Regions from separate parts of the Williamsia sp. Leaf354 genome, predicted to be linked through region 1. Evidence: riboswitches for the same ligand, from Rfam matches in the RefSeq annotation. Region 1 holds a riboswitch; the other holds the start of a gene.
The links. Region 1 has a riboswitch for S-adenosylmethionine ahead of ASG12_RS19960 (aminotransferase class V-fold PLP-dependent enzyme). Riboswitches for the same ligand answer to the same signal wherever they lie in the genome.
Positions count from the first base shown of each region.

Region 2: linked by a shared signal. The riboswitch ahead of ASG12_RS15305 (bifunctional o-acetylhomoserine/o-acetylserine sulfhydrylase) and the one ahead of ASG12_RS19960 (aminotransferase class V-fold PLP-dependent enzyme) in region 1 are both predicted to bind S-adenosylmethionine.

Region 1 is NZ_LMPL01000005.1:710,229-720,299, reverse strand. It holds gene ASG12_RS19990 (Rv0361 family membrane protein) at 1-361, shown strand, start outside; gene ASG12_RS19985 (rhodanese-like domain-containing protein) at 429-842, shown strand; gene ASG12_RS19980 (O-succinylhomoserine sulfhydrylase) at 876-2,078, shown strand; gene ASG12_RS19975 (DedA family protein) at 2,102-2,728, shown strand; gene ASG12_RS19970 (acyl-CoA dehydrogenase family protein) at 2,718-3,728, shown strand; gene ASG12_RS19965 (isochorismate synthase) at 3,739-4,848, opposite strand; SAM riboswitch class IV at 4,990-5,105, shown strand; gene ASG12_RS19960 (aminotransferase class V-fold PLP-dependent enzyme) at 5,143-6,438, shown strand; gene alc (allantoicase) at 6,556-7,560, opposite strand; gene ASG12_RS19950 (MarR family winged helix-turn-helix transcriptional regulator) at 7,719-8,294, shown strand; gene ASG12_RS19945 (MDR family MFS transporter) at 8,291-10,071, shown strand, end outside.
Region 2 is NZ_LMPL01000004.1:170,886-180,956, forward strand. It holds gene yhjD (inner membrane protein YhjD) at 1-983, opposite strand, end outside; gene trpS (tryptophan--tRNA ligase) at 1,018-2,025, opposite strand; gene ASG12_RS15295 (exodeoxyribonuclease III) at 2,049-2,876, opposite strand; gene ASG12_RS15300 (MFS transporter) at 2,905-4,164, opposite strand; SAM riboswitch class IV at 4,372-4,499, shown strand; gene ASG12_RS15305 (bifunctional o-acetylhomoserine/o-acetylserine sulfhydrylase) at 4,560-5,891, shown strand; gene metX (homoserine O-acetyltransferase MetX) at 5,894-7,051, shown strand; gene ASG12_RS15315 (hypothetical protein) at 7,079-8,638, opposite strand; gene ASG12_RS15320 (DUF3017 domain-containing protein) at 8,681-9,016, opposite strand; gene ASG12_RS15325 (bifunctional methylenetetrahydrofolate dehydrogenase/methenyltetrahydrofolate cyclohydrolase) at 9,030-9,893, opposite strand; gene ASG12_RS15330 (pentapeptide repeat-containing protein) at 9,931-10,071, opposite strand, start outside.

The DNA.
Region 1 (10,071 bases):
CGTGATCAAGCCCGGTTCTGAGCGTCTCACCGAGAGCGCCAAGGTCACCAGGGCGATCAACGTCTACTACACGGCGAAGAACGCGGTGAACTACGACCAGTTCCGCACCTTGAGCTGCCCCGCCGACCTGCTGCAACCCTCGTTCCCGACCGACGAGGCCTTCGAGAAGAGCGGCCAGGCCTCCCGCGCCGAGCACGGGAACATCACCATCACCGACATCACCGAGACCGCGGTCACCGGGTCGTCGGCGACGGCCAACATGCACTGGCGCTACACCAAGAACCCGAAGGACGAGGTGCTGCCGATCACGCTGGTGAAGGCGAGCGAGGACTGGAAGGTCTGCGGCGCGAAGGGACCGTGACCCGATCGACCCGGCAGAGGTCGGTGCCCGGATGCGCGACGGGTGCGGTGTGTGCAACGCTTCTCCGGTGAGCTATGCAGGTGATCTGACCCCCCAGCAGGCCTGGGACATCCTTCGTTCCGACGCCGACGCGGTGCTCGTCGACGTGCGAACCCGCGCCGAGTGGTCTTACGTGGGCATTCCCGAGCTGTCCGAGATCGGCAAGCAGGTCGTGCTGATCGAGTGGGTCGGCTTCCCCGACGGGCAGCGCAACCCGTACTTCGTCTCCCAGCTCCGCGATGCGGGCGTGACCGACGACCAGCAGGTCCTGTTCCTCTGCCGGTCGGGCCAGCGCTCGGTGGGTGCCGCCGAGGCCGCGACCGCTGACGGTGTCGCCCAGGCGTACAACATCTCCGAGGGCTTCGAGGGCGGTCTGGGCCCCGACGGCCAACGCGGCGTCGTGGGCTGGAAAGCCCAGGGCCTGCCCTGGCGCCAGTCGTGACGGGGCGTCGGTCGTGACAGGCGCGCAACGGTGATCGGCGGGGGATCGCCACTGCCCGAAGGCGTCTCACCAGAGACCATCGGGGTGCGCGGCGGGCTGATGCGCTCGCAGTTCGACGAGACCTCCGAGGCGATGTTCCTCAACTCCGGCTACGTGTACTCCTCGGCCGCTGCCGCCGAACGCGCGTTCACCGGTGAGGACGAACGCTTCGTCTACTCCCGCTACGGCAACCCCACGGTCGCCATGTTCCAGGAACGACTGCGCCTGCTCGAGGGGTCGGAGGCGTGCTTCGCGACCGCCAGCGGTATGGCCGCGGTGTTCGTCTCCCTGGGCGCACTGCTCAAGGCCGGCGACCGACTCGTGGCCGGGCGCAGCCTCTTCGGATCGTGCTTCGTGGTGTGCAACGAGATCCTGCCCCGCTGGGGTGTCGAGACCGTCTTCGTCGACGGCGAGGACCTCGACCAGTGGGAAGAGGCGTTGTCGGTGCCGACCACCGCGGTGTTCTTCGAGACACCGTCGAACCCGATGCAGTCCCTCGTCGACGTGGCGCGCGTGTCGGAGATGGCGCACGCCGCCGGCGCGCAGGTGGTGTTGGACAACGTGTTCGCCACGCCGCTGCTGCAGCGTGGTCACGATCTCGGCGCCGACGTCGTCGTGTACTCCGGCACCAAACACATCGACGGCCAGGGCCGGGTGATGGGTGGCGCGGTGTTGGGTTCCACGGAGTACATCGACGGGCCGGTGCAGACCCTCATGCGGCATACCGGACCCGCTATGAGCCCCTTCAACGCGTGGACCCTGCTCAAGGGCATGGAGACCCTGCGTCTGCGAGTCGACGCGTCGGTCGCCTCGGCGTTGCGCATCGCGCAGTTCCTCGAGGACGACCCGCGCGTCAAGTGGGTCAAATACCCGTTCCTGCAATCACATCCGCAGCACGAGCTGGCGACGTCGCAGATGACCGGCGGTGGCACCGTGGTCACCTTCGAGCTCAGCGACCCGACCGGGATCGGCGGCAAGGCGCGCGCCTTCGAGGTCCTCGACGGTCTGCAGATCATCGACATCTCGAACAACCTGGGTGACGCGAAGTCGCTCATCACCCACCCGGCGACCACCACCCACCGGGCGATGGGCCCCGAGGGCAGGGCGGCGATCGGCCTGTCCGACGGGGTCGTTCGCCTGTCGGTGGGCCTCGAGGGCGTCGACGACCTGCTCGCCGACCTCGACCGGGCGCTGTAACCCGCCGCCGCGGGACGCACCTCATGCAGGCGGTCATCGACTGGATCGTCGAGATCATCACCACGACACCGCCCTGGGTCGTGTACCTGCTGGTGTGGGCGCTGGTGTACCTCGAGTCCGCCGCACTGGTGGGTCTCGTGCTCCCCGGTGAGACCGCGCTGCTCACCGGAGGGGTGGCCGCCGCGGTCGGCGACACCAGCATCGGTGTACTGATCGCGGGCGCATGTGTGGCCGCGATCAGCGGCGACGCAACGGGTTTCACGCTCGGCCGGCACTTCGGGCCGCGGATGCTCGAGTCGAGACTGGGGCGGCGCATCGGCGCTGAGCGGTGGGACAAGGTCGCCCACGCGGTGCAGCACAGGGGCATCCCTGCGGTGATCGCCGCCCGCTGGGTGGGATACGTCCGCACGCTGACGCCGTTCGTCGCCGGGATGAGCCGCATGGCCGTGAAGTTGTACCTGACCGCGAACGTCATCGGTGGACTGATCTGGGTCATCGCGGTCGGGATGATCGGGTATCTGGTGGGAGCCGCCGTCGGTGCGCGACTGCTGCTCTACGGCGGACTCATCGTCGGTGCAGCGGTGCTGGTCTACGTCGGTATCGCCTGGTGGCGCAACCGGAATGCCCTATCCTCTGGCGATGCCCAGTAGCATCGACGCCGCCCGCGAGCTGGTGGACTCCCGATTGGTTCCCGCGGCCGGCGAGGTCGACGCATCGGGCACGATCCCGGCCGGCCACTTCGAGGCACTCGCCCGCGCCGGGCTCTTCGGTGTCGCGCTGGGCGACGACCGTGCGCACCTCGCGGAGGTCGCCGAGACCGTCATCTCCGGCTGCCTGGCCACCGGGTTCGTGTGGGCGCAGCACCACGGTGTCGCGCTCGCGGTGGCGGGCAGCGCACGCACCGATCTCCTCCCCGCGTTGAGGTCTGGGGACATGATCGCCGGCGTCAGCTACGCGGGCATGGCCTCACACGGACAGACGTTGCGCGCCCGCCGAGCCGATGCCGGGTACGTGCTGTCGGGGTCGTCGGCCCTCGTCACCGGATGGGGCATCATCGACATGATCGGCGTCTGGGCGTACGAGGAGTCGACCGGACAGGTGCACCTGTTCGCCATCGAGCGTCCCGAGACGTCGGCGGGTCTCGCCGCGACGCCACTCGATCTCGCCGCAGCCCAGGCCAGCAACACCGTCAGCCTCGCCTGGGACGAGGTCGCGGTCGGCGCCGACGATCTCGTCACCTCCATGCCCGCCGACCGGCGCCCCCGCGGTGCCAACATCACCATCCGGCTCAATGCCGCGCTGGCGCTGGGCATCTGCCGGTCGGCGCTTCGTGAGTTCGATGCGGTGGCCGCGCGCCGCGGTGAGTTCGCCGACACCGCCGCCGCCGGCCACCGTGAGTTGTCGCGGATCCGTCGCGATCTCGACTCGTCGATGGACGACGGCGACGCGCTGTACCGACATCGCGCCGCCGCCAATGAACTCGCCATGCGACTGGCGACGTCGGTCGCCGCCGCCACGGGCAGTCGCTCGGTGCTGACGGGATCCACGCCCGCTCGGCTCGTCCGAGAGGCGTTGTTCTGCGCGGTCTGCGCCAGTCGGCCCGCCATTCGTGACGAGATGCTGATCCGCCTGCTCCCGCAGCCCCGGTGATCTGGGGCGATCAGTCGTCGACCGTGAGCAGATCCATCGCGCCCAGAGCGCGCAGGATGGTGCCGAACTTGGCGGTGGTCTCGGCGAGTTCGGCCTCGGGATCGGATTGCGCCACCACGCCACCCCCTGACCACGCGCGGATCGTCCGACGGTCGGCGGCGATCTCGGCGCAGCGGATGCTCACCATCCACTCGCCATCGCCGGCGGTGTCGCACCAGCCGACGGCCCCGGCGTAGAAGTCGCGGGGCTCCTCGGTGACGAGGATCAGATCGCGAGCCGCCGCGGTCGGCGTGCCACAGATGGCCGGGGTCGGGTGCAGACGCAGCGCGAGATCCAACGACGTCATCGTGGGGTCGCGCAGCACGCCCTCGATCGGTGTGGCGAGGTGCCACATCTCGCCCGTGCTCAGCAGGATCGGTTCGTCGGGGACGCACAACGTCGTGCACAGCGGTCCCAACACCGACGTCAGGTAGTCGACGACGATCCGGTGCTCGTGCCGGTCCTTCGCCGAGTCGAGCAGTGCGGCCGCCCGGGCGGCGTCGATCGCCGGGTCGCTCGACCGTGGCGCCGAACCTGCATAGGGACGGCACGTCACCCGGTCACCGGTCTTGTGCACCAACGACTCCGGGCTCGCACCCACCAGGGTGCGCCCGACGAAGTCGCCGCCGGCGGCCGAGAGGTCGACCCGGAAGGCGTTGTGTTCGTGGTTGCCCGCCGCCAGCGCGGCGACCACCGCGTCGATGTCGACGGGCGCGGCGGCGAACAACTCGATGGCCCGGGCGAGCACCACCTTGTCGGCCGCGCCCGCGGCGATCCGGTCGATCACCGCGGCCACGCGGGCGACGTGGACCCCTGGTGTCGGGATCGTCGCGGTGAGGGTGACCGGTACGGCGTGTACAGCGGCCGAGCCGGCATCGGGCTCGCGGTGCTCGAGGGTGTCGACGGCCATCAGCGCGTCGGGTGCGGCCTCGTCGAACGCGATGGCCCCGACCACCGCGATCGGGGTGCCGTCGCGGCGGCCCCGGGCGATCGCGGCGACGGCGTCGGCGGCGTCGGCGAATCGCGCCACCGGGGTGCCCGCGTGCACGGCACCGTGCGGGCGGGACAGATGGAAGGACACGCGATCAACGCTACCCGGGGGCATTGCGATCACCGTGACCGCAATTCCGCCCACCACGACGCCGTCGTGAGGTCGCCGCGGTGTGTCGCGCGCCACAGTGCAATTGACACCGGGTGCGGCCGACGGTCACTCTCGTCGCCAGGTCATGAGTGTCAGCGCACAGCCCCGGCTTGCTGACCGGCAACCCTCCAACCGCGGTGGGGTGCTCCGGGTGACGACCAGGCCGCGTCCGAGGTGGACGTGTGCAAGCGCGGACTCCTCGCACGGAGTCCTCTGACGAGAACGAGGACCACCATGTCTGTCACCGACATCACACCCGCCCCCGCCGCGCTCGCGCCGGTGTACCCGATCGCCGACGTCGTCGGTGCGGACGAGACCGTCGACTGTGCCGCCGGTCGCGTGCGCTACGTCAACGGCGACTACGCCGCCAGCGCACCCGCCCTCACCGCCGTCGCCACCGAGATCGCCCGGGCGCTGCCGCAGTACGCGAGCGTGCACCGCGGTGCCGGGCACCTGTCGCAGCTCACGACGGCGCGCTACGAGAACGCCCGGGCGGTCGTGGCCGGGTTCGTGCGTGCCCGCGCCGACGACCACGTGATCTTCACCCGCAACACCACCGACGGCATCAACCTCCTGGCCCGTGCCGTCCCCGGCGACACCGTGGTCCTCGATGTCGAGCACCACGCGAACCTGTTGCCGTGGCAGCGTTCCGGGGCGGACACGAAGGCGACGCCGGAGCTGGACCGAACGTGCCGCGTGGTGACCTGCCGACCCACCGTCGCGGAGACGCTCGACGCGCTGGCCGCCGAACTCCACCGTGCTCCCGCGGCGCTGTTGGCCGTCACCGGCGCATCGAATGTGACCGGGGAGGTGCTGCCCCTGGCGAAGCTCGCCGACATCGCCCACGACGCGGGTGCCCGCATCCTCGTCGATGCCGCCCAGCTCGCCCCGCATCGCGCGATCACCGTCGCCGGACACGGCATCGACTACCTCGTGTTCTCGGGCCACAAGCTGTACGCGCCCTTCGGATGTGGCGTCCTCGTCGGTCGCGGCGACTGGCTCGACGCCGCCGAGCCCTACCTCGCCGGCGGCGGCGCGACGGCCGACGTGCCCCCGACCGATCCGTCCACCGACGACACCGTCGAGGTGGCCTGGCGCAACGGGCCCGCACGTCACGAGGGCGGAACCCCGAACGTGTTGGGTGCCATCGCGATCGCCGCGGCATGCGTCGCGATCGACGATCTCGGATTCGAGCGGATCGGGCTGCACGAGCACCGACTGCGCACCCGTCTCGACGACGCGCTCGACGCGATCGACGGCGTCAGGCGACTCTCCATCTGGTCCGACAGCCGCGACCGCGTCGGCATCGCCGCGTTCACCGTCGACGGTCACTCACCGCGCGCGGTGGCCGAACACCTCAACGACGCCCACGGCATCGGGGTCCGCGACGGCCGCTTCTGCGCCCACCCGCTGCTGCACCACCTGGGCCACCCCGAAGGCGCCGTGCGGGTCAGCTTCGGCGTCGGCACCGGGTCCGACGACATCGATCGTCTCACTGCCGCGCTCGCCGATCTGGTCTCTCGCACATAACCTGACCGCTCGCCTCTCAGTGCCGCCGACTGTGCCGAAACCCGTCGTCGAGTGTGCGTCGTGTCGTCGTCGGCTCGCGGTGCGCTGTCGGCACACTCGACTCGATTGTCGTCACAGTCAGCGTGTCTCGCCGTGATCCCATCGGCGGTGCAGATCGGCGCGGCCGGCGTCGGTGGCGGTGCCGTACAGCCGACACCGCGCCATGCCCCCGTCAGGGTGGATGTCCATGCGCGCCTGCGTCATCGGGCGATCGACGTCGACGGTGAAGCGGTGTCGTGTGTCGGGTTGCAGCGGGGTGCGGGGGAGTATCTCGAACCACTCGCCGTCGTCCCCGTCGCGCCCGCGCACACTCGCCTCCCCGGGCGCGTTGCCGAGGAACCAGCTGGTGTCGAGCTCGACGAGCGAGACCACGCCCTGGGCGGCGAGGTCGATCTCGACCCAGTCGTTGCCGTCGTCACGGCGTCGTGAGGTCTCCCAGCCCTCGCCCATCGAGCGTGCCCGCCCGGGCATCAGCAGGTTGTTCGGTGAGCCGTAGAACATGTTGGAGCAGGCGCTGATCCGGGCGCCGTTCTCGAGCGCGGCGAGATCGAACGGCCCGTGGTCGAGGAACTGCGGATCGGGGACACCGCGTCCGTGCACGCGCAGTCGGGCGACACCGCCGTCGGGGTAGATCGACAGCCGCACGTGCGTGAACCGGTCGCGGGAGGCGACCTCGATCGGGTTGGCCGTGTCGCCGGCGACGGGCTGCCGCTCGACGATGGTCTGCCAGTCCGCGTCGACGACCTCGTGTGCCGGCGGGAAGCCGGTGACGACGGCGGCCTCCACCGACACCGTCGGCGGGAAGTTGCCCACGAACCACGAGGTGTCCACGACGACGCCGTGGATGACGCCGGGCACACCGAGTCGCACGATGGCGCGGTCGACCGCCGACGCGTCCGGCGCAGAGCCGCCCGGTCGGCGTCGCCGTGTCTCCCAGCCGTCGTAGATCTGGCCCACGTGCCCGAAGGTGGCGGGTCGGTACTCCGACGCCGCGGGGACGATCAGGTTCTCCGCTTCGGCGAACAGCGCGTCGGTCCTGGTGATCACGGCGCCGCCGAGGCTGCGCAGGGCGAGATCGGGCATCGCGGTGAACGCGGCGGGGGGTGTGGAGTCGGTCACGAGCGCCAAGATTACTGCCCGATCCGTACCGCGCCGGCAGCTCGTTTGCGCGCTCCGCCGTGCGTTGGCATACTTGCACCGTTCAAGTAGTTGCGGCATGAAACTCTTTCGAGGTGAGAAGTATGTCCCGTCCCGAGAACGTGGACGAGCTGATCGCGGTGCTGGGTCGGTGGGCTCGCATCCGCGAGCGTCTCGTCGTCACCAAGCTCAGGACGCCCGACGGCACGGTCGAGACCGCGGCGTTCCAGTGCCTGTTCGAGCTCGCTGTCGGGCCACTGCGCTCCGGGGAGCTGGCCGAACGGCTCTTCGCCGATCCCTCCACGGTCAGCAGGCACATCGCCTCGTTGGTCGGGCTCGGATACGTCCGTCGCGAGGCCGACTCCCGCGACGGCCGCGCCACGATCCTCGTCCTCACCGACTCGGGTCGTCGACAGGTCGAGGCGGTCCGCGCCCATCGGATGAGCGGAATGGACTCGATGCTCGGAGAGTTCTCCGACGGGGACATCGGGAGCCTCGCGAGCCTCATGACGCGTTTCGTCGATGCCGCCGAACAATTCGCCGGTCAGGTCGATGATGAACAGATCATCTCCGTGGGCGCACCCGCCGACCACCCGACCACGACCACCACAGATTCCGACATTCACGACACGACAGACGATCTCGCTGCACGGTCACGACACGCAAAGGCATCACGATGAGTCACGACGCAGCCATCTCCGGCGCCAAGCCGAAGGCGGGCGCAGCAGACGCCACCGAACCCGGTGGCCTGAGCCATCGTCAGATCCTCACCATCATGGGTGGGCTGATGATCGGCATGTTCCTCGCCGCGCTCGACCAGACGATCGTCTCGACCGCGATCCGCACGATCGCCGACGACCTGCAGGGGTATTCACTCCAGGCGTGGGTCACCACCGCCTACCTGATCACCTCGACGATCGTCACGCCGCTCTACGGCAAGCTCTCCGACATGTACGGCCGCAAGCCGTTCTTCATGACTGCGATCACGCTGTTCATCATCGGATCGTTGCTGTGTTCCACGGCGACGTCGATGTACGAGCTCGCCGGTTACCGCGCCCTGCAGGGTCTCGGCGCCGGTGGCCTGTTCTCGTTGGCGCTGACCATCATCGGCGACATCGTGCCCCCTCGGGAACGCGCGAAGTACCAGGGCTACTTCCTCGCCGTGTTCGGCACCTCCAGCGTGCTCGGCCCGGTGCTCGGTGGCCTGTTCGCCGGCCAGGACAGCATCCTGTTCATCACCGGCTGGCGCTGGGTGTTCCTCGTCAACGTGCCGATCGGTCTCATCGCGCTCGTCGTGGTGTTCAAGGTCCTCGACTACAACCAGATCAAGGGTGAGCGTCGTCGCCTGGACTGGTGGGGCGCACTGGCTCTCGCCATCGGCGTGGTGCCGCTGCTGATCGCCGCCGAGCAGGGACGCGAATGGGGTTGGGGCGACTACAAGACCGTCGTCTGCTACATCATCGGCATCGTCGGCATCGCCGCGTTCATCTCGGTCGAGAAGGCGATGGGCGAGGCCGCGATCATCCCGCTGCGGGTGTTCAAGAACCGGATCTTCAGCCAGGGCATCGTCATCTCGGTGGTCATCGGTGCGGTCATGTTCGGCGCCATCTCGATTCTGCCGCAGTACTTCCAGGTGATCCGCGGGTCGAGCCCGACGATCGCCGGCCTGCAGCTGCTGCCGATGGTGGTGGGCCTGATGAGCGCCTCCATCATCTCCGGCCAGACGATCTCGCGGACCGGTCGCTACAAGATCTTCCCGATGATCGGCGTCGTGCTGATCACGGTGGTCACGTTCCTGATGCACTACGTCAGCGTCGCCACGCCGCTGTGGCTCGTGATGCTGATGGCGTTCTTCCTCGGCTTCGGCCTCGGCAATCTGATGCAGCCGCTGACCCTGGCGATGCAGAACGTGTTGCCCGCCAAGGACATGGGGATCTCGACGTCGTCGGCGACGTTCTTCCGTCAGATCGGTGGCACGCTCGGTGTGGCCGTGTTCTTCTCCGTGTTGTTCTCGGCGATGGGGCCGAACATCAAGGACCAGATAGAGAAGGTGGCGCCCTCGGCCGAGTTCCGTCAGGGCATCGCCCAGGCCGCCGCGAGCTCCGACCCGTCGGTCGCCCAGTTCGGTCAGGGCCTCGCGTCGGGCAACACCGGCGCCTCGGGTGGGGTCCTCAACGACACCTCGATCATCGCCAAGCTGCCGGGTGCGATCGCCGCGCCCATCAAGGACGGCTTCGCCGACTCGATGGACCTGGTGTTCCTGTCGGTGTCGCTGATGTCGATCATCGCGCTGATCGCGGTGTTCACCTGGAAAGAGGTGCCGCTGCGCTCGGGTTCCGGATCGCAGGCCGCCGCACAGGATCTCGCCGACGCCAAGGCGCTCGACGCGGAATCCGCGCCGGTCGAGGTCTCACCGGCCGAATCGGTGGCCGCCGCGACACCGGCCGCCGACCACGG
Region 2 (10,071 bases), on a different contig from region 1:
GTCGCCGCGAGGGTGACCCCTGACGGCTCGGGCCGGATCGCGACCACGGGCGCGATCGTCACCGGATCGGGTACCTGGGCGGCCTGGTACTGCGCGTTCATCGGATCGGTCGCCGCCCAAGCGGTCGCGAAAAGGATGATCCGCGTGGTGAAGAAGGCGAACACCATGATGCCGATGATGGGGCCGAAGGTGGCTCCGGCCGGACCGCTGGTGACGCCCTTCAGGTAGAAGGTCGCGATGAACTTGAAGATCTCGAAGATCACCGCGGTGAGCAGACCGGCCTTCGCGGCGTTGCGATACGGCAGCGGGATCCGCGGCAACCGGGCGATGACCCAGGTGAACAGCAGCGTCGAGGCGACCAACGACACCACGATCGACAGCACGCGGACGACGATGAACACTCCGGGCACGTGATCGAGCCCGACGAACTCGAGGATCGTCGTGGTCAGTCCGCTCCCCGCGATCGCCGACAGTCCGAACGACACCACCAGCGCGAGGAACAGCCCCAGCAGGGCACCCAGGTCACCGATCTTGGTCTTGACGAACGTCGACGCCGGGGGCTCGGCTCCCCACTGCACGGTCAGGGCGTTGCGCAGGTTGGCCATCCACCCCAGCCCGGAGTACAGCGCGAGCACCAGCCCGATCACGCCGATCGACGCACGGGAGCTGATCGCCTGGTCCATGAGGTCCTGGAGCTGATTGCCCATGTCGCCCTGGACCGAGTCGGCGATCTTGTTCTTCGCGTCGTCGAGGAGCCCGGGACTGGCGGCGAAGACGAATCCCGCTGCGGCGAAGCTGATCATGAGGAGCGGGAACAGCGCCAGGATGCTGAAGTAGGTCGCCCCCGCGGCGAAGAAGTCGCCCTTGGAATCCTGATAGCGCCCACCGGCGCGGACCAGGTGGTCGAGCCAGGGATACCGCGCCCGCAGCTGTTCGAGGCGCGATGGTCCCTTCTCGGTCGATGTCTCGTCGGTGTCGGCCATGGTCACTCCGCTCGTCGACTCGTCCTCGCTCGCGTCATCGCCGCGGCAGGAACCCCACCTTGTCATAGGCGCTCGCCAGCGTCTGCGCGGCGACCTCTCGGGCACGGTCGGCACCGCGGGCGAGGATCGCGTCCAGCTCAGCGCGGTCGGACATCAGCTCGTCGACACGCCCTCGCAGTGGCGCCACGAAGTCGGCCAGCACGGTGGCGGTGTCGACCTTGAGGTCGCCGTACCCCTTGCCCTCGTACCCTGCGACGAGGTCGTCGACGGGGGTGCCGGTCAGCGCGGACTGGATGCTCAGCAGGTTGCTGACACCGGGCTTGTTCTCCCAGTCGAGTCGGATCTCCCGCTCGTTGTCGGTGACCGCCGAACGGACCTTCTTCGCCGAACGCTTCGGGTCGTCGAGCAGGTTGATGAGTCCGGCGTCGGAATCGGCTGACTTGCTCATCTTCGCCGTCGGGTTCTGCAGGTCGTAAATCTTCGCGGTCTCGGCCACGATGTGCGCCTCGGGCACCGTGAACGTCTCGCCGAAACGGGAGTTGAAGCGCTGCGCCAGGTTTCGCGTGAGTTCGAGGTGCTGGCGCTGGTCCTCACCGACGGGCACCCGGTCGACCTGGAACGCGAGGATGTCGGCGGCCATCAGGATGGGATAGGTGAACAGGCCGACGCCGGCGGAGTCGGTTCCCTGCTTGGCCGCCTTGTCCTTGAACTGCGTCATGCGGTTCGCCTCACCGAAACCGGTGATGCACGACAGAACCCACGTCAGCTGCGCGATCTCGGGCACATGCGACTGGACATAGATCGTCGATCGTTCGGGGTCGACCCCGACGGCGAGCATCTGCGCGACGCTGACGAGCGTCCGCTCCCGCAGGGCCGCCGGGTCGTGCGGCGCGGTGATCGCATGCATGTCCGGGATGAAGTAGTAGGCCTCGAAATCGTCCTGCAGCGCCACCCATTGCCGCACCGCGCCGAGGTAGTTGCCCAGGTGGAAGGAGTCACTGGTCGGTTGGATACCGGAGAGGACGCGTGCGGTGTTGCTCATGAGGGGCATTGTTTCATCCGGCCTCAAGCGAATTCGACGGTGACCGGTGCGTGGTCGGACCACCGCCGGTCATAGGCGTCGGCACGCTCGACGCGGGTGGCGCGCGCCCGGCGCGCCATCACCGGATTGGCGAGGTGGTAGTCGATACGCCAGCCCGAGTCGTTGTCGAACGCCTTGCCGCGCCACGACCACCACGAATAGGGACCGGGCTCGTCGCCGACGAGCGCTCGTGTCACGTCGACCCAGGAGCGGTCGAGCAGTCCCCCGACCCACGCACGCTCCTCGGGGAGGAATCCCGGGCTGCGCTGATTGGTCTTCCACGCCTTGAGGTCGAGTTCGCTGTGCGCGATGTTCCAGTCGCCACCGACGATTACCCCGCGCCGTCGCCGGGACAACGTGTCGAGGTGGGCGCCGAACTCGTCGAGGAAGCGGAACTTCTCGTCCCGCTTGGGTCCGTCGGACGCGCCCTTGGGCAGGTAGAGCGACCCCAGGGTCAGCGCCGGGAACTCGTCGTCGGCGGCGACGTCGATCTCGAGGTAGCGGCCGGTGCCGTCGAACTCCTCGCTGCCGAAGCCGACGCGCACGGCGTCGGGGGCGACGGTGCCGAGGACACCGACGCCCGCATGGCCCTTCACCGACGATTCCGTCATCGACAGCGACCACCCCGCGTCGAGGGCCGGTGCGAGCGCCTCGACCGCCTGATCGCGGGACGCGCGGATCTCCTGCAGGAGCACGAACCGGTGGCCCGTGGGCGCGCCCAGCCAGGGCAGGATCCCCGGGTTGTGGGGGTTGCGCTCCTTCACCGCGGCGCGGATACCGTTGACGTTGACCGAGGTGATGGTGAGGGACACGCGGCGAGTGTAGCGAGGGGTCCCGACATCAGTGGACGGCGGTGATCTCCTGCGCCGCAACCGGCTTCGCCTCGCCGAGGTCACTATGGCGATCGGTGTGGGTGTCGTGGGCCACCACACCGTCGGTGCGACGGTGCGCCAGCAGCGTCACCCCGAGGACCACCAGTCCGGCCGCGGCGAGCGCCGCACCGAGCAGCGACGGGGCGCGGTAGCCGTAGCCGGCGCTGATCACCAGCCCGCCGAGCCAGGCGCCGCCGGCGTTGGCGATGTTGAGCGCCGAGTGGTTCAGCGCCGCCGCCAGGGTCTGCGCGTCGTCGGCCACATCCATCAGACGCGTCTGCAACGCCGGGACGAGCGCCGAACCGGTCACCCCGACCGCGAACACCAGTGGCAGCGCGGCCCACACGGTCCCCGCCACCACGGCGAACACCACGAGACTGACCAGGATGGCCACGAGTCCCGCGACCATGGTGCCGATCACCGACCGGTCGGCGAGCGCACCGCCGACGATGTTGCCGACCACCATGCCGATGCCGAACAGCATCAACGCGAACGGGACGAGACCGCCGGGCAGGCCGGAGACGTCGGTGAGAGTGGTGTGGATGTAGGTGTAGAAGGCGAACATGCCGCCGAATCCGACGACGCCGATGAGCAGGGTGAACCACACCTGCGGTCGGGCGAGGGCGCCGAGCTCGGTGACCGGGTTGCTCGCGGTCATGCCCGTCAGCGACGGCAGATACCGCAGGAGCGATGCGATGGTGGCGAGACCGATGACGACGACCACGCCGAAGGCGGTGCGCCAGCCGAATGCCTCACCGAGCCATGTGGCGGCGGGGACACCGACGACGTTGGCGACGCTAAGTCCCAGCATCACCTGTCCGACCGCCTTGGCGCGACTGCCCGGTCCCGCGAGGTGCGCGGCCACCAGGGCGGCGACGCCGAAGTAGGCCCCGTGCGGGAGGCCCGCGACGAAGCGCGCGGCCATCAGGGTGCCGTAGGTCGGGGCGACGACGGTCGCGGCGTTGCCGACGGTGAACGCCACCATCAGCGTGATCAGCAGGCCACGTCGCGACATCCGCGCGGTGGCCGCGGCGATCAGGGGTGCCCCGACGACGACGCCGAGTGCGTAGGCGGAGATGACATGGCCCGCGGTGGGCTCGGAGATCCGCAGTGAGTCGGCGATGCTCGGCAGCAGTCCCATCGACACGAACTCGGTCGTGCCGATACCGAAGCCACCCAGGGCCAGCGCGAGGATCGCGTTGCGGCGGGCGGTGGTGGACACGGGCATGAGGCAACCTCTCGCGACAGAACTCGGGAGACGCACACCGGTGGGCGCCAGGGACGCGTCGGCGATCTCTCGCCGCGCACAGAGAACCTCAACGTCATGAGGTCGGGAAAAGATTCCGGGCACACGGTACGCGAGGGCGATTCTTTCGAATCTGGCTGCGCGGGATCCTTTCGGGACGAAATCGGCGATGTTATATCCTTGACGCCAGGTCATGAGTATCAGCGCCAAGCCCCGGCTCGCTGATCGGCAACCCTCCAACCGCGGTGGGGTGCTCCGGGTGAAAGACCAGGTTGTGGGCGTTCGCCGAAGGCGACGCTCCGCAGCAAGCGCGGGTCCGATGGTCGGACCCACGGGGCACTGTCGCCCCACCGACCGAAAGAGAGCTGTTTCCGAAGATGTCTGAAGCAACCGTCGACGCCGCCGAGGTCGACCCCACCTCCCACTGGGCCTTCGAGACCAAGCAGGTCCACGCCGGGCAGACCGCCGACGCGGCGACCTCGGCCCGTGCACTGCCGATCTACCAGACCACCTCGTACACCTTCCGCGACACCCAGCATGCCGCCGACCTGTTCGGACTCGCCGAGCCCGGCAACATCTACACCCGCATCATGAACCCGACGCAGGACACCGTCGAGCAGCGTCTCGCCGCCCTCGAAGGCGGCGTCGCCGCGTTGCTGGTGTCGTCGGGTCAGGCCGCCGAGACCTACGCGATCCTCAACGTGGTCGAGACCGGTGGTCACGTGGTGTCGAGCCCCCGTCTCTACGGCGGCACGTACAACCTCTTCCACTACACGCTGCCGAAGCTGGGCATCGAGGTGTCGTTCGTCGAGCAGCCCGACGACATCGAGTCGTGGCGGGCGGCGATCCGTCCGAACACCCGCGCGTTCTACGGCGAGACCATCGCCAACCCGAACAACGAGATCCTCGACATCCCGGCCGTCTCGGCGCTCGCGCACGAGACCGGTGTGCCGCTGATCGTCGACAACACGGTGGCGACCCCGTACCTCATCCAGCCGCTGGCCCACGGTGCCGACATCGTGGTGCACTCGGCGACCAAGTACATCGGTGGCCACGGCACCGCGGTCGGCGGCGTGATCGTCGACGGCGGCACCTTCGACTGGCGGGTCCAGCGCGACGGGCAGGATCTGTTCCCCGGCTTCACCACCCCCGACGCGAGCTACCACGGTGCGGTGTTCGCCGATCTCGGCGCACCGGCGTTCGCGCTCAAGGCGCGCGTGCAGTGGCTGCGTGACACCGGCGCGGCCATCGCACCGTTCAACGCGTTCCTCATCGCGCAGGGCCTCGAGACCCTGAGCCTGCGTATCGAGCGCCACGTCGCCAACGCCCGCAAGGTGGCCGAGTTCCTCGAGGGTCACAGCCAGGTCGAGTCGGTCGCCTACGCAGGCCTGCCGTCGTCGCCGTGGTACGAGCGCGGACAGCAGCTCGCACCGCGCGGCCAGGGCGCGATCGTCGCCTTCGAGATCGTCGGCGGCGTCGACGCAGGCAAGCGTTTCGTCGACGCGCTCACCCTGCACAGCCACGTCGCCAACATCGGTGACGTGCGGTCGCTGGTGATCCACCCCGCCTCGACCACCCACTCGCAGCTGACCCCCGAGGAGCAGGTCTCCGCAGGTGTCACACCGGGACTGGTGCGTCTGGCGGTCGGTATCGAGGGGATCGACGACATCATCGCCGACCTCGAGACGGGATTCCGGGCGGCGAACTGATCGTGACCACCGAACCCCGAACGTCCACCGTCGCCGGTGGGGTCTCCGCGCCGCCCGACTGGGAGAGTCTCCCCGACGGCGAGTTGACCTATGCGTCCGTGGGTTCGGTGGAACTCGACAACGGTGGCCGGATCGACGACGTGACCCTGGCGTTCCAACGCTGGGGCACGTTGTCGCCGGCCCGCGACAACGTCGTGTTGACGCTGCATGCGCTCACCGGTGACTCCCATGTCGTCGGCGCCCCGGGGCCCGGTCACCCGCTCCCCGGATGGTGGGACGGCCTCATCGGCCCCGGCTGCGCGGTCGACACCGACGAGTGGTGCGTGATCTCGGCGAACGTCCTCGGTGGTTGCGGCGGGTCGACAGGCCCGGCGTCGCCGGGTCCCGACGGCCGGGCCTGGGGTTCACGCTTCCCCCACATCACCGTGCTCGACCAGGTCCGCGCCGAGGTCGCTCTCATGGATGCACTCGAGATCGGAACGGTGGCAGCGGTTCTCGGCGGCTCGATGGGTGGTGCCCGGTCGCTCGAGTGGATGATCGGTTATCCCGAGCGGGTTCGCAGCGGACTGGTGCTGGCCGTCGGACCGCGTGCCACGGCCGATCAGATCGGCACCCAGACCACACAGATCGCCGCCATCACCTCCGACCCGGATTGGCGGGGCGGCGACTACCACGGCACCGACGTGCGTCCGGTCGCCGGCCTCGGCATCGCCCGTCGCATCGCCCACCTGACCTATCGCTCGGAGATCGAACTCGACCAGCGGTTCGCCGATGATCCTCAGGGAGAAGAGGTCCCGCTCGCCGGCGGCCGCTACGCCGTGCAGAGCTACCTCGAACACCAGGCCGACAAGCTCGCCGGTCGCTTCGATCCCGGCAGCTACGTGGTCCTGAGCGAGGTGCTCAACCACCACGACGTCGGACGCAACCGCGGTGGCGCCGAGGCCGCGCTGCGCAGCTGCGAGGTGCCCGTGATCGTCGGCGGGATCTCGTCGGATCGGTTGTACCCCTTGCGAACCCAGGCCGAGATCGCCAGCCTGATGCCCGGCTGCGTCGGCGGCTTGCACGTCATCCAGTCCGACAGCGGACACGACGGCTTCCTCACCGAGTTCGACGCGATCGCCGATCTGCTGAAGCGAACGATGGAACTCGCCCGCGGCTGACCGGTCGGGCAGCGGTGTTCCGGTGCGTCAGGGTGCGGGTGTCACCGACGGCGTGACCGACCCCGGCGCCGGCGTCGAACGCGGTGCGGGTATCGGGACGAGCGGATACGGCGTGAGCGAGCGGAGATCCGTCGGCACCACCGGGGACAACAGTGGCGGCGAGGTCTGCGGTCCCGAACCCGATGGCGATCCGGAGGTCTCTGGAGGTCCCGGCACGTTGGGGGTCAGCTGCGGACTGGTGGCGCTGATCGTCGACGTCGGGCCCGAGGTGTCCTCGGGGGTCGGCAATTCGGTTGTCGCCCAGGGACGTTCCTGGCGTCGATCCATCCCACCGTTCGGATAACCCAGCGTGGGCGAGGTCGTGGTGGTGGGCAGGTCGGCCGTCTCGGTCGGCTGCACGACGATCGACCGGCTGGGCGCCTGCTCGTTCGGCGCCGTGGGTCGGGCGTCGGTCGTCCGGACGACCGGCGTGGCGGTGTCCGGCCGGTCCGCGGTGGGGGCGTCGGGACGTGCCGCCGTCGTCGCGGTGACCTCGACGTCGCGCACGGGCGAGGACGATCCGTCGAGTGCGGCGGTGAAGGCGTAGACCGCGAGCATCGCGACCGCGAGGAAACATCCCACGATCGCCAGCGGTACCGCCGACCACCAGTCGCGGTGTCCGCGACCACCGATGAACGCCAGGCGCAGCGCCGAGGACCGATTGGGGCGCGCCAGCAGCGCCGCGCCGACGGCGCCCAGGAGATCGGGGGTCGACGCGACGACGACCGGCCCCTTCGTGGCGTGCTCGAGGACCCGGCGCACCGCGGCGATGTTCGCGACACCGCCGACCAACACCAGCGCGGTGTCCTCCGGGATCGACTGTGCACGAACGTAGTCCGCGACCGCGTCGGCGAGGCGCTCGGCCATCGGCTCGCTCACCGCCGACACCATGTCCGCGGTGATCGGCACCGGTCGTCCCCGCACGAGGATGGTCGTCGCATCCTGTTCGGCCAGTTCCTCTTTCGCGGTTCGACAGGCGCTGATGAGCGCCCGGCGCGAGGCGCGTGTGGTCGAGGGCAGGTCGTCACCGACGAGATCGGCGAGGGCGCCGTCGATGGCGTGTCCCGACATCACGGTCGACCGCGTTGCGGCGGTGAGCTTTCCCGTCGCCGGGTCGAGCCGCGAGATCGTCACACCGGTGTCTCCGCAGTCGATCAGGATCGTCTCCTCGTGCGCGGCGATCTCACCCGACTCGGCCAACGCGTGGGCGACCGATTCGGCGTCGCCGAGCAGATGGATCTGCCGCCGGGGACCCGACCCCCGCGACGAGAACCCAGCGCGGTGACCGGAGTCACGGGACGCGACACCGATGGCGGCGACCGACAGGCCCGCGGACGCGGCGCTGCCGAGCATCAGATCGATGCCCGCGTTCACCCTGCCGGCGCGGTCGAGTCGGTCGGTGTGGTCGACCTCGATGACCCGTGAGTCGACGACGAGGCGCTCGTGGTCATCGACCGTGACCAGGGCACAGTGGGTCATGCCCCCGCCGGCCGACACTCCCAGAGTGGTGATCGGCGGCCGCGGATTGGTCGCAGAGGTGGCCGTCATCGCGATCGAGAATAGTCGGTGGGCGGAGGGGAAAGCGACCGACTATTGATCGATACCGGTGCCCAGGGCGTCGATCGAGGCGGCCAGCCAGATGATCGCGCCACCGGCGATCGCCATGGCCACCACGTCCACGAAACGGCCTCTGACCTGGAGCAGTCCTACGCGCGAACTCGGCAGCACCGCTCGCAGGAGAGCTGCCACCAGTGCCCCGCCGCCGAACACGAAGGCTCCCCGTCGCCAGCGGTCCAGGATCAGGAAGATCAGGGCCACGGCCACGAACGCCAGCACGACCGCGAATGGGATCTGCACCAGGACCGAGCGTCGACGGCGCGCACGACGGACGTCCTCGACCGAGCGGCCGGGGCCGCGGCTGCTCATCGCCGGCGACCGCTCACGACGTGCGTTGCCGCAGCAGGGCCTCGGCCCGCTCGACGACGTTGACGAGCAGGAATGCGCGGGTCAGCGGACCCACACCGCCGGGATTCGGCGAGATGTGACCGGCGACGTCCCACACGTCGGGGGCGACGTCGCCGACGAGGCCGGCGTCGGTCCGACTCACCCCGACGTCGAGTACGGCCGCACCGGGTTTGACCATGTCGGCGGTGATGAGATGCGGTACGCCGGCCGCCGCGACGACGATGTCGGCACGCGCGACCTCGGCGGCGAGATCGGTGGTCCCGGTGTGGCACAGCGTGACCGTGGCGTTCTCGCTGCGGCGTGTGAGCAGCAGTCCGATCGGACGACCGATCGTGACGCCGCGACCGACCACGACGACGCGCGCCCCGGCGATGGGGATGTCGTAGCGGCGCAGCAGGTGCACGACACCGCGGGGGGTGCAGGGCAGTGCCGCGTCGGTGCCGAGCACGAGGCGGCCGAGGTTGATCGGGTGCAGGCCGTCGGCGTCCTTGCCGGGATCGATGCGTTCGAGGGCGGCGTTGTCGTCGAGCTGCGGGGGCAGCGGCAACTGCACGATGTAGCCGGTGCAGGCCGGATCGGCGTTCAGCTCGTCGATGACGGCGTTGAGCTGTTCGGTGGTGGTGTCGGCGGGCAGATCGCGGCGCAGTGACGCGATGCCGACCTTCGCGCAGTCGGCGTGCTTGCCGCGGACGTAGGCCTGCGATCCCGGGTCGTCGCCCACGAGGACCGTGCCGAGGCCCGGGGTGACCCCGGCCTCACGGAGCGTCGCCACGCGCGCCGCGAGGTCGACGAAGATCTCGTCGCGGGTGGCCTTGCCGTCGAGTGCTGTCGCCGTCACGCCACCAGTGTCCCCGATCGCGGCCGCGGGCCTGCGTTCAGCCCAACCGCAATCCGTGGGCCAGCGCGTAGTCGACGGCGTGGTCGTGGTCCACGACGGTGTCGGTGACCTTTGCCGCGACCCAGAACGCCGGGTCGATCCGCGCCCCACGCAGGTCGGAGTCGGTGACCGTCGCACC